Regions from separate parts of the Arthrobacter sp. NicSoilC5 genome, predicted to be linked through region 2. Evidence: riboswitches for the same ligand, from Rfam matches in the RefSeq annotation. Region 2 holds a riboswitch; each other region holds the start of a gene.
The links. A riboswitch is a leader RNA that binds a small molecule or an ion and turns the genes downstream of it on or off. The one in region 2 is predicted to bind S-adenosylmethionine.
Positions count from the first base shown of each region.

Region 1: it holds a riboswitch for S-adenosylmethionine, as region 2 does, so the genes downstream of both, LDO22_RS16720 (cobalamin-independent methionine synthase II family protein) here and LDO22_RS12275 (DUF1737 domain-containing protein) in region 2, are expected to answer to the same signal.
Region 3: it holds a riboswitch for S-adenosylmethionine, as region 2 does, so the genes downstream of both, LDO22_RS20740 (homoserine O-acetyltransferase) here and LDO22_RS12275 (DUF1737 domain-containing protein) in region 2, are expected to answer to the same signal.

Region 1 covers NZ_AP024660.1:3,553,824-3,557,004, forward strand. Annotated here, with positions in the region: gene LDO22_RS16715 (uracil-DNA glycosylase) at 1-401, opposite strand, end outside; gene LDO22_RS16720 (cobalamin-independent methionine synthase II family protein) at 613-1,821, opposite strand; SAM riboswitch class I at 1,835-1,939, opposite strand; gene LDO22_RS16725 (M14 family zinc carboxypeptidase) at 2,037-3,053, shown strand.
Region 2 covers NZ_AP024660.1:2,607,578-2,610,758, forward strand. Annotated here, with positions in the region: gene LDO22_RS12270 (OpgC domain-containing protein) at 1-1,469, opposite strand, end outside; SAM riboswitch class IV at 1,638-1,753, shown strand; gene LDO22_RS12275 (DUF1737 domain-containing protein) at 1,767-2,042, shown strand; gene LDO22_RS12280 (rhodanese-like domain-containing protein) at 2,039-2,449, shown strand; gene LDO22_RS12285 (O-succinylhomoserine sulfhydrylase) at 2,450-3,181, shown strand, end outside.
Region 3 covers NZ_AP024660.1:4,479,413-4,482,593, reverse strand. Annotated here, with positions in the region: gene LDO22_RS20745 (MFS transporter) at 1-5, opposite strand, end outside; gene LDO22_RS20740 (homoserine O-acetyltransferase) at 185-1,300, opposite strand; SAM riboswitch class IV at 1,313-1,428, opposite strand; gene LDO22_RS20735 (bifunctional o-acetylhomoserine/o-acetylserine sulfhydrylase) at 1,532-2,854, opposite strand; SAM riboswitch class IV at 2,899-3,013, opposite strand; gene LDO22_RS20730 (VOC family protein) at 3,175-3,181, shown strand, end outside.

The DNA of each region.
Region 1 (3,181 bases), 950 kb from region 2:
GGCACCAGGGCCAGGAACTTCAGCAGCGGCTTCAGGCCTGCCTGGATCTGGTCGGGAGTGAACTTGCCGTTGGGCTCACCGGGAACGTGCCAGGGGTGGACGTTCCACGGCATCACGAACTCGGGGCGCAGGCCCAGCTTCCACTGCAGTCCCAGCATGCGGGTCGCGGCGTCCTGGTCCCCGGCCGTGATGAACCCGGACGGGTCCGCCTCGCCAATGTTGGAGAACAGGCTGATGATGCGGCATTCCTCCACGTCGTGCATGGGATCCACATAGGGGACCACGGTTCCGGGCTTGGTCTCCTGCAGGGAATCGCAGAGCTCGTTAACGGCAGCAACGCTGGGGTCGTAGCGGCGGCTCATGAGCTGTTCGTGGAATGTTTCGGGTGCCAGGGCTGTCATGAAGTGCTGGTTCTCCTGCGGGGATTGGCGTTGCTGCCGCCACGGAAACGGGCACGCGGGGGCGCGACACATCAGCGGCGGTTGATTGGGGTGGGCCGATTCCTGGTCGGCCTTACCCAGTTTAGCAAGCCCCGGGAAACGAAACGCCGGTCCCGTGCACCTGACTCAGCCAGGGCACGGAACCGGCGGGTTCCCGCTTCGCCTCCCGCAGCTACCAGAGGCGGCTGGTGGCCCGGCGGGCGCCCTCGCCGAGGGCCTCCAGCTTGGCGAAGGCGATCTGCGGGTGGACCCGCCCGCCCAGGCCGCAGTCGGTGGAGGCGATGACATTCTCACGGCCCACGACGTCGGCAAAGCGGACAATGCGGTCTGCCACCAAGTCCGGGTGTTCCACCACGTTGGTGGCGTGCGAGACGATGCCCGGGATGATCACCTTGCCCTCGGGGAGCTTGGTGTCCTCCCATACCCGCCATTCGTGTTCGTGGCGGACGTTGGCAGCCTCGAAGGAGTAGGCGCCGGCGTTCACCTGCAGCACCGATCCGATGATGTCGGCGAAGGGGATGTCGGTGGTGTGCGGACCGTGCCAGGAACCCCAGCAGACGTGCAGCCGGATCTGTTCCTGGGGCAGGTCGCGGAGGGCCCAGTTGGTGGCCTCGACGCGCAGCTGGATGAACTTCAGGTAGTCCTCCAGGGAGGGCTCGGGATTGATCTGGTCCCAGCTCTCGGCCAGGGACGGATCATCGAGCTGCACGGTCAGGCCGGCATCGATGATCGCCTTGTATTCCTCCCGCATAGCATCGGCGCAGGCGTAGACAAGTTCCTCATCCGACTTGTAGTACTCGTTGGCCACGCGGGCGCAGGAGCCGGGAGAGAGGGACGCTACGAAGCCGTCCGACAACCCGGCCGCTGCGAGGCCGGTCTTCAGGTTCCTGATGTCCGATGCCACCAGGTCCTGGCCCGTGTAGGTCAGGGGTCCGGCGATCTTGGGCTGGGTCACGCTCTTGCGGTGGGACAGGATGCCCGAGGAGGGGTCGTTGTAGGCCTCGTTGAACGCCTGCCGGTCGCGCCGGTCAGGGAATGAGGTCAGGACAATGTTGCCGGGCGAGGAGCGGTGCACCTGGGCATCGGCCCAGCGGTCCACGTTGGTTGGCTCCAGGCCGCCCAGCCGTGCAAAGGAGTAGTTCCACCAGGCGCCGTAGTCCACGGAGCTGGACATCGTGTGCCCGTATTCGCCGTCGTTGGGAATGTCGATGCCGAGGTCCTTCTGGCGCTGGACCACCTCCACCACGGAGGCCTCCAGGAGTTCCAGGAATTCAGGGGTGATGCCGTCGGTTTCCTTGGCGGCATTGGCGGCGATGAGTTCCGGGGTGCGGGGCAAGGATCCCGCGTGGGTGACGCGGATGTGGTCGGTGTTCAGGGACATGCTGGAATCTTCCTTTCCATCGGTCCTGGCAGTAGCACCTTCGGCCGGCAGGAATCCTGCTGGACCGTGGTTGCTGCGGCGTCATCGAGCCAGGTCTCTCGGCCGCTCCGGATGGTTCACTCTCACATAAATCCAGATGCCTGCCCCGGGGCAAGTCTGAGCCGCTTTATGTCGCGACGGGCTGCCCGGCGGCTTTCCTCGCCGTCTCCGGAGCCCTGGCGCTGGCCGTCGTAGCAGGACCTGCCCCGCTGGCACACGCTGTGGGCGAAGGCCCCACCTACGACGGCAACGGCCAGATCACCACGTCCAAGCTCGCCACGTACGAACAGATGGTCTCGTTCCTGAAGGACCAGGATGCCCGCCAGCCGGCAATGGAGCTGGAGGTCATCGGGCAGACGGTCAAGGGGCGCGACATCCACGTGGTCAAGTACATTTCGGACCCCGCCAAGCCCACCATCCTGTACCTGACCCAGCAGCACGGCAACGAGCAGCTCACCACCGAGGGCGCCATGGAGTTCATTAAGCACCTGGGGACCGGCAAATCCGCGGACATCCTCAAAGGCGTGAACATCCTGGTGGTGCCCATGCTCAATGCGGACGGCGCCATGGGTGACGTGAACTTCTCCCTGGACAATTACCTCGCCAAGGGGGACCGGCACCTCACCCGCTACAACGCCGAGGGTGTGGACCTGAACCGCGACCACGTGGCCAAGGTCCAGCCGGAGACCCAGGCGCTGCACAACAACGTCATGCGCAAATACCGGATCGACTACATGATCGACCTGCACCACCAGGGCACCCGGGCGGAGCGTGACGGCAAGCTGGTATCCGGCTCCATCCTGTACCCCACCACCCCCAACGCCGACCCCGCCGTCGTCGAAAAATCCAAGCAGCTCGGCGCGGTGGTCTTCAACAACGTCGACTCCACCGGCTGGGGACACCTGGGCAAGTACCAGGGCGGCAGTGCCGAAACCATCAGCCGCAACGGCATCTCCGTGGAGTACGGCATCGCCACCCTGCTCTTCGAGATGCGCGGCATGTCGGACCACTATTTGGACGGCTATGCACTCGGACAGCGCAGCAACGGCTACCTGATCAAGCAGACCGTCACCACGCTGACCTCCACGGCCGCGGCCATCGCGGACGGGTCCATTGCCGACGCCGACACCTCCTTCTGGAACACGCTCGCCGAACAGACGTCCCGGCCCGCCGGGGAGGCGGAGGACGAATAGGCGGCACCGGCCGCCGCGGCCTTTTGGCAGAAAGGACCGCGGCGGGCCACAACAGTGGACAAAGTGCCCCATCGGCTAAACTTGGGTGGTAAGAGCCCCGGAACTCTTGCTTCGCTGCGCCGTGCTGC
Region 2 (3,181 bases):
ACCATGCCCACCACCAGGCCGGAGAACAGGACGAACAGCTCCGCGCCTGACACGAAGCCCACCGCCTCCTGGGTGAGCAGCTGGAACAGTGAGGCCATGCCCAAGTGGTTGACCACCACAAAGACAATGGCCAGTCCGCGCAGCAGGTCCACCCGCGAATCCCTGGTGGAAGGGTCCTGGTAGCTCCAGGACGTGGCGGTGTTGATCCGGCGGGGAACCTGCCACAGGGCCACCAGGAGGATGACCATGGCGGCACCAACGGTCCAGGGGGCGGCGCCGGAAAGCGTGTTGGCCCGCACGTAGGTGCCCGTGGACGCCACATCCGTGACAGGGCCGGTGACCATCGGCGATGCCTTCAGCCTGTCCAGGGCGGCCTTGGCAATATCCGGGCTTCCCGTGAGCAGCCAGCTTATACTTGCCACGCCGGTATCCCGCGTGCTGGTCCGCTCGTCCCACACCACGGCGGCCGTCCCGGCGAAAGCGGGTGACGTGGCAGTGGCCACCACCTGGTCCCACCAGCCCGTCTTGATGTCCGCCTCGGGCGCCCCACCGGACGCAGGGCTGTAGAAGGCCGAAGTCTGGAGGAGGAAAGGCTTTTTGCGTCCCTCGGCGTAGGTGCCGTAGAAGTTTTCGCCGCCGGAGGCCGTCAGCATCTCCTGGAGTTCGCCCGGACGCGGCGTCGTGTTGACGGCGGCCCCGCCGGCAGTGTCGTCGTGATAGGCGGTCAGGCCCACCCAGTCCACGGCGTCATCGCCCGGGTAGTAGGGGGCATAGGCGCTGTCGCTTCCGTTCCAGGTCCCGTCCCCGTTCGTATCCAGGAGGGAAAACCCGTCGCTTCCCGGCTGCGGGGCATTCCGGTTCCGTTCAAAGGGGTAGTCCTTGCCCAGGTAAGGCGCCCACACCATGGCGGCCCGGCCGCCGTCGTCCTTCTTGAAGGCTGCCGCCACGGCCTGGAAGGCCTGCCGGTACGTGGCCGGCTGCTGGCCCCAGGCCACCCAGCTGGCATTCATATCGGGGGCGAACCGGACCAGCAGTTGGCCCTTGAACCCCGATGTCAGGTCGCGGACCTGGGCTGCGAACGCTTCCGCCTCCGCGGGGCCGAGCTGGTCCAGGGGCACCGACGGCTTCACCGTGAGCAGGGCGTGGGCGCCTTTGGCTGCAGTCTGCTGCAGGAAGCCGTCGATGTCATTCCGCTCCGATTCGCGGTACGGAATGGTGATGTCGTGGCCGAAGACGGCGGGGCCGGCGCCCAGCCTGTCGCTGAAGCCCGCGGCCGTATCCTCGCCCCACTCGAGGACCGCCCCCAGCCACGGCTTGCCCTTGTCCGGTGCAGCAGGCGCCGCGTGCGCCGGGCCCGCCGGGACCACCAGGGCCAGGAGGGCGATGAACGCCGCGGCGAAAAAGGCTGCGATGGATCGCGGACGGTTTCGCCGGATGGCGGCGTGGTGGTGCGATACGTGTGCCCGCATGCTGACAAGGACCCCCCGGTACTCATTGCTCTGGATACGGGGCGGCGCCCCCGGTAAGAACTTTATCGGCCCATGGGCATAACCCGTGCCGTGACGCGGACGGCTCAATTACGGAACATGACGACGGCGGCGATGCGGCCGGGCGCGGCAGGTGTTACGTTTTTGGGGAGTAATGAGTACCGGCGCCAAGCCCTGACTTGCCGGTCGGCAACCCTCCCTTTCGCGGCGGGGTGCCTCAGGTGAATACTCGGCATATCGACCGATTCGAGCTGCAAGCGTGAGAGAAGGAGATCCGTCGTGTCCGACGCACCCGCCCCTGACGAAAGACTGTCCTACCGCCTGATTACGGGCGCGGACAACCGTGAATTCTGTGAGCGGATCTCCGCTGCACTCGCCGATGGCTACGTCCTGCACGGCAGCCCGGCGGCGACCTTCAACGGCACCACCGTCATCGTGGCGCAGGCAATCGTCCTTCCGGCCGCGATCGCTTCAGCCGACGCCGCCGTGGCCACCGCCGTGGACCAGCTCGATGCCGAATTTGAGGGCGAGTTCGACGGCGAGGGCCACGCATGAGCTACGCGGGAGACCTGACGCCGCAGGAAGCCTGGGCCAAGCTGGAGCAGGGCGCCATCCTGGTGGATGTCCGCACCGAGGGCGAATGGGCCCACATCGGCATCCCGGACACCAAGGCGACGGACAACGATCCCCTGTTCATCCAGTGGACCTTCCCCGGCGGCATCCCCAACCCGGACTTCGTCAAGGACCTCCAGGAGCAGGCGCCGGAGGATCCCCACGCGGAACTGCTGTTCCTGTGCCGGTCCGGCCAACGGTCCATCGCGGCCGCGACTGCCGCCACCCAGGCCGGCTTCACCGCGTACAGCGTGCTGGAGGGCTTCGAAGGCGAGCCCGACCGCTATGGCGAGCGGACCGTCAATGGCTGGAAGAACCGCGGCCTCCCCACCAACCTCGGAAAGAACTAAGTGACCTTCAACCCAGACGCCCCCGGCTGGAACCCCGACACCCAGGCAGTCCGCGGAGGCCTGGACCGCTCCAACTTCCAGGAAACATCCGAGGCCATCTTCCTGAACTCAGGGTTCGTCTACGAATCCGCCGCGGCAGCCGAACGCGCCTTCACCGGCGAGGACGAGCGCTTTGTCTACTCCCGCTACGGCAACCCGTCCGTGGCCACCTTCCAGGAACGGCTCAGGCTGCTCGAAGGCACCGAAGCATGCTTCGCGACGGCGTCGGGCATGTCCGCCGTGTTCACCGCGCTGGGCGCCCTGCTGGCTGCGGGCGACCGGGTGGTGGCCGCCCGGTCACTGTTCGGTTCGTGCTTTGTGATCCTGAACGAGATCCTGCCCCGTTGGGGTGTGGAGACGGTCTTCGTGGACGGCCCGGACCTGGACCAGTGGCGCGAAGCCCTGTCCAAGCCCACCACCGCCGTCTTCTTCGAGTCCCCGTCGAACCCCATGCAGGAGATCGTGGACATCGCCGCCGTCAGCGAACTGGCGCACGCGGCCGGGGCCACCGTAGTGGCGGACAACGTCTTTGCCACTCCCCTGCTGCAGCGCTGCGGGGACCTCGGCGCCGACGTGATCGTCTACTCCGGCACCAAGCACATCGACGGGCAGGGCCGGGTGATGGGCGGAGCCATCCTGGGCACCAAGGAATTCGTCGACGGACCGGTGAAGCAGCTGATGCGCCACACCGGC
Region 3 (3,181 bases), 1.9 Mb from region 2:
CTCATGCGAACTCCTTCGGCGTCGTCGTCGACACCACGGGGACCAGTCAATGGCAGACGGGTGTGATGCACACCACGAAAGCCGGATTCGATGAGTATGGTCTGCCTGCGGCGCAACCTCAACGCCGATTAGTGCAGAACGCATCTGCAGGAATGCACATTAAGGGCTGTGCGCCAGGCGGCGCCTAGACCAGGAAGCTGTTCCGCAGCCGGCCGCCCAACTGCCCGATCTCGGTGAGGAACCCGTCGTGCCCGATCGGTGCCTGGATGACATGGACGTCCACGTCCCCGGGCAGCGCCTGGGCCAGTTCGTGGGACTGCGACGGAAAATAGAGCCGGTCCGAGTCGACGGCGGCCACGAAGAACCGTGCCGTGGAGGCGGCGAGGGTTTCGGTCAAGGTTCCCCGTCCCCGGCACACATCGTGGCTCATCAGTGCCTCGGTCAGGGCGATATAGCTGTTGGCATCGAAGCGCTTCACCAGCTTGTTGCCCTGGTGGTCCAGGTAGCTTTCCACCTGGTAGCGGCCGCGGGAGGCAAGAACTTCCCCCTGCAGGGGCGACTCGGGCGCCTGGGGTGCCCGGCCGAAGCGGCCTTCCAGTTCGGCAGCCGACCGGTAGGTGATGTGGGCGATGCGCCGGGCGAGCGCCAGCCCGTCTTCCGGGCACGGACCGCCGTAGTAGTCCCCGCCGTTGAAATTGGGGTCCTGCCGGATGGCCAGCGTTTGGGCCTGCGCGAAGGCAATCTGTTCGGCAGTACTGGCGGCTCCCACGGAGATCACCGCGCAGCGCTGCACCCTTTCCGGGTACGTCACCGCCCATTCCAGGGCGCGGGCGCCGCCCATGGATCCGCCGAGGACGGCGAACCAGCTCTTGATGCCCAGCTGGTCCGCGAGCCTTGCCTCGGCAACGGTGCTGTCGCGCAGCGTGACGAGGGGAAACCTGGAGCCCCAGGGCTTTCCGTCCGGCGCGGGCGATGACGGGCCCGTAGATCCGTAGCAGCCGCCAACGATATTGATGGACACCACGAAGAAGCGGTCCGTGTCCACGGGAGCGCCGGGGCCGGCCAGCTGTTCCCACCAGCCTTCTTCGTCGGTGTCGCCGCGGGTCACGTGGGTGCTGCCGGTCAGCGCATGCTCGATCAGGATGGCGTTGCTGGCGTCCGCGTTGAGCGTCCCCCAGGTTTCGTAGGCCAGGGTGACGTCCGGGAGGTATCCCCCGGCTTCGAGTTCCAGTCCCCCGATGGAGGCGTAACGGACGATTCCGTGTTGGGGGATGGTGGTTCGGGCGACGGTAACCGTCATGGCAAGACCTCTTCTACGCGCTTGCCTGCCGTCGTCTGACCGGCAGGCCAGGTCCTCACCCGGGGCACCCCACCGCGGATGGAGGGTTGCCGGCCAGCAAGCCGGGGCTGTCACTGGCACTCATGACCTGGTTCGAGTGTACGAAACACCCCCCACTCCAGGCCAAGAGTATGACTGGTTGTGACTTCCCGGTTCGCCGGCCGGCACATGCTGCGACGCTCGCGTTTGGGGCTACGCGTCGGCGCCCTTGGCTGCCCGGAAGCCTGCCTCCAGGTCGGCCAGGATGTCGTCGATGTGCTCCAGGCCAACGGAAAGCCGGACCAGGCCCGGGTGCACGCCGGCCACAACCTGCTGCTCCGGCGAGAGCTGGCTGTGCGTGGTGGACGCGGGGTGGATGACCAGGGAGCGGACGTCGCCGATGTTGGCCACGTGGGAATGCAGCTCCAGGGCGTCGACGAAGCGCTTGCCCGCCTCTGCCCCGCCGGCCAGGTTGAAGGCCACGACGGCGCCCGTCCCCTTGGGTCCGTACTTGCGGCCACGCTCGTACCAGGGGCTGGAGGGCAGCCCCGCGTAGGCGACGGATTCGACGTCGTCCCTTGCCTCCAGCCAGCGCGCCACTTCCGTGGCGTTCGCAACGTGGCGCTCCACCCGCAGGCTCAACGTCTCCAGGCCCTGGGAAATCAGGAACGCGTTGAAGGGCGAGACGGCTGAGCCGAGGTCGCGCAGCAACTGCACACGGGCCTTGAGGATGTAGGAGAGGTTGGCGCCGAGTGCGCCGCCTTCACCGAGATCGCGGGCGTAGACCAGGCCGTTGTACGTGGGGTCCGGGGTGTTGAAGCCGGGGAACCGCTCCGGATCCTTGCCGAAATCGAACTTGCCGGAATCGACGATGACACCGGCGATGGCCGAGCCGTGGCCGCCCAGGTACTTGGTGGCCGAGTGCAGGACAATATCCGCACCCCACTCCAGCGGGCGGATCAGGTACGGCGTGGACAAGGTGTTGTCCACAATGAGCGGAACCCCGGCCTGGTGGGCCACCTCGGAGATGCCTTCAATATCCAGGACGTCCTGGCGCGGGTTGGACACCACTTCACCGAAGAAGAGCTTGGTGTTGGGCTGCACGGCATCGCGCCACTGGTCCAGGTTGTCCGGATCGGCCACGAAGGTCACCGAGATGCCGAACTTCTTCAGCGTGTGCGCAAACAGGTTGTAGGTTCCGCCGTAAAGGCTGGGGCTGGCCACGATGTGGTCGCCTGCCTCGGCGATGTTCAGGACAGCGAAGGTTTCGGCGGCCTGCCCGGAGCTCAGCAGCAGCGCGGCCAGGCCTCCTTCGAGGCTGGCAATCCGTTGCTCGACGGCATCCTGGGTGGGATTGCCGATGCGGGTATAGATGGGCGCAAGTTCAGCCAGGGCAAAACGGTTGGCGGCGCTTTCAGCGCTGGGAAACACGAATGACGTGGTCTGGTAGATAGGCAGGGCGCGGGCCCCCGTGGCGCTGTCCGCCGCCTGGCCTGCGTGGATCTGGCGGGTTTCGAAGGACCATCCGTTGGACATCCAAATCTCCTTTGACATGGGCCCGGCATGCTCACCGGCAGTACGGGCCGCGCTTGCTCCCGGCTGTTGCCGGGGAGCCAGGTCTTCACCCGGGGCACCCCACCGCGGATGGAGGGTTGCCGGCCAGCGAGCCGGGGCTTGGCGCTGGCACTCATGACCTGGGCCCAGTCTAGGAACCGGACGGTTGCCGTGGACAGCATTGTGACGAACATGGTCTTCCGGCCACTGTCTCGGCCGAATAACGGGGGCGCCGGGCGCCACAAATACTAGTAAGGGTGCCCTTAGCTGAGAGCCTGATCACAAAGTGCCAAGATGTTCGCATGCGCA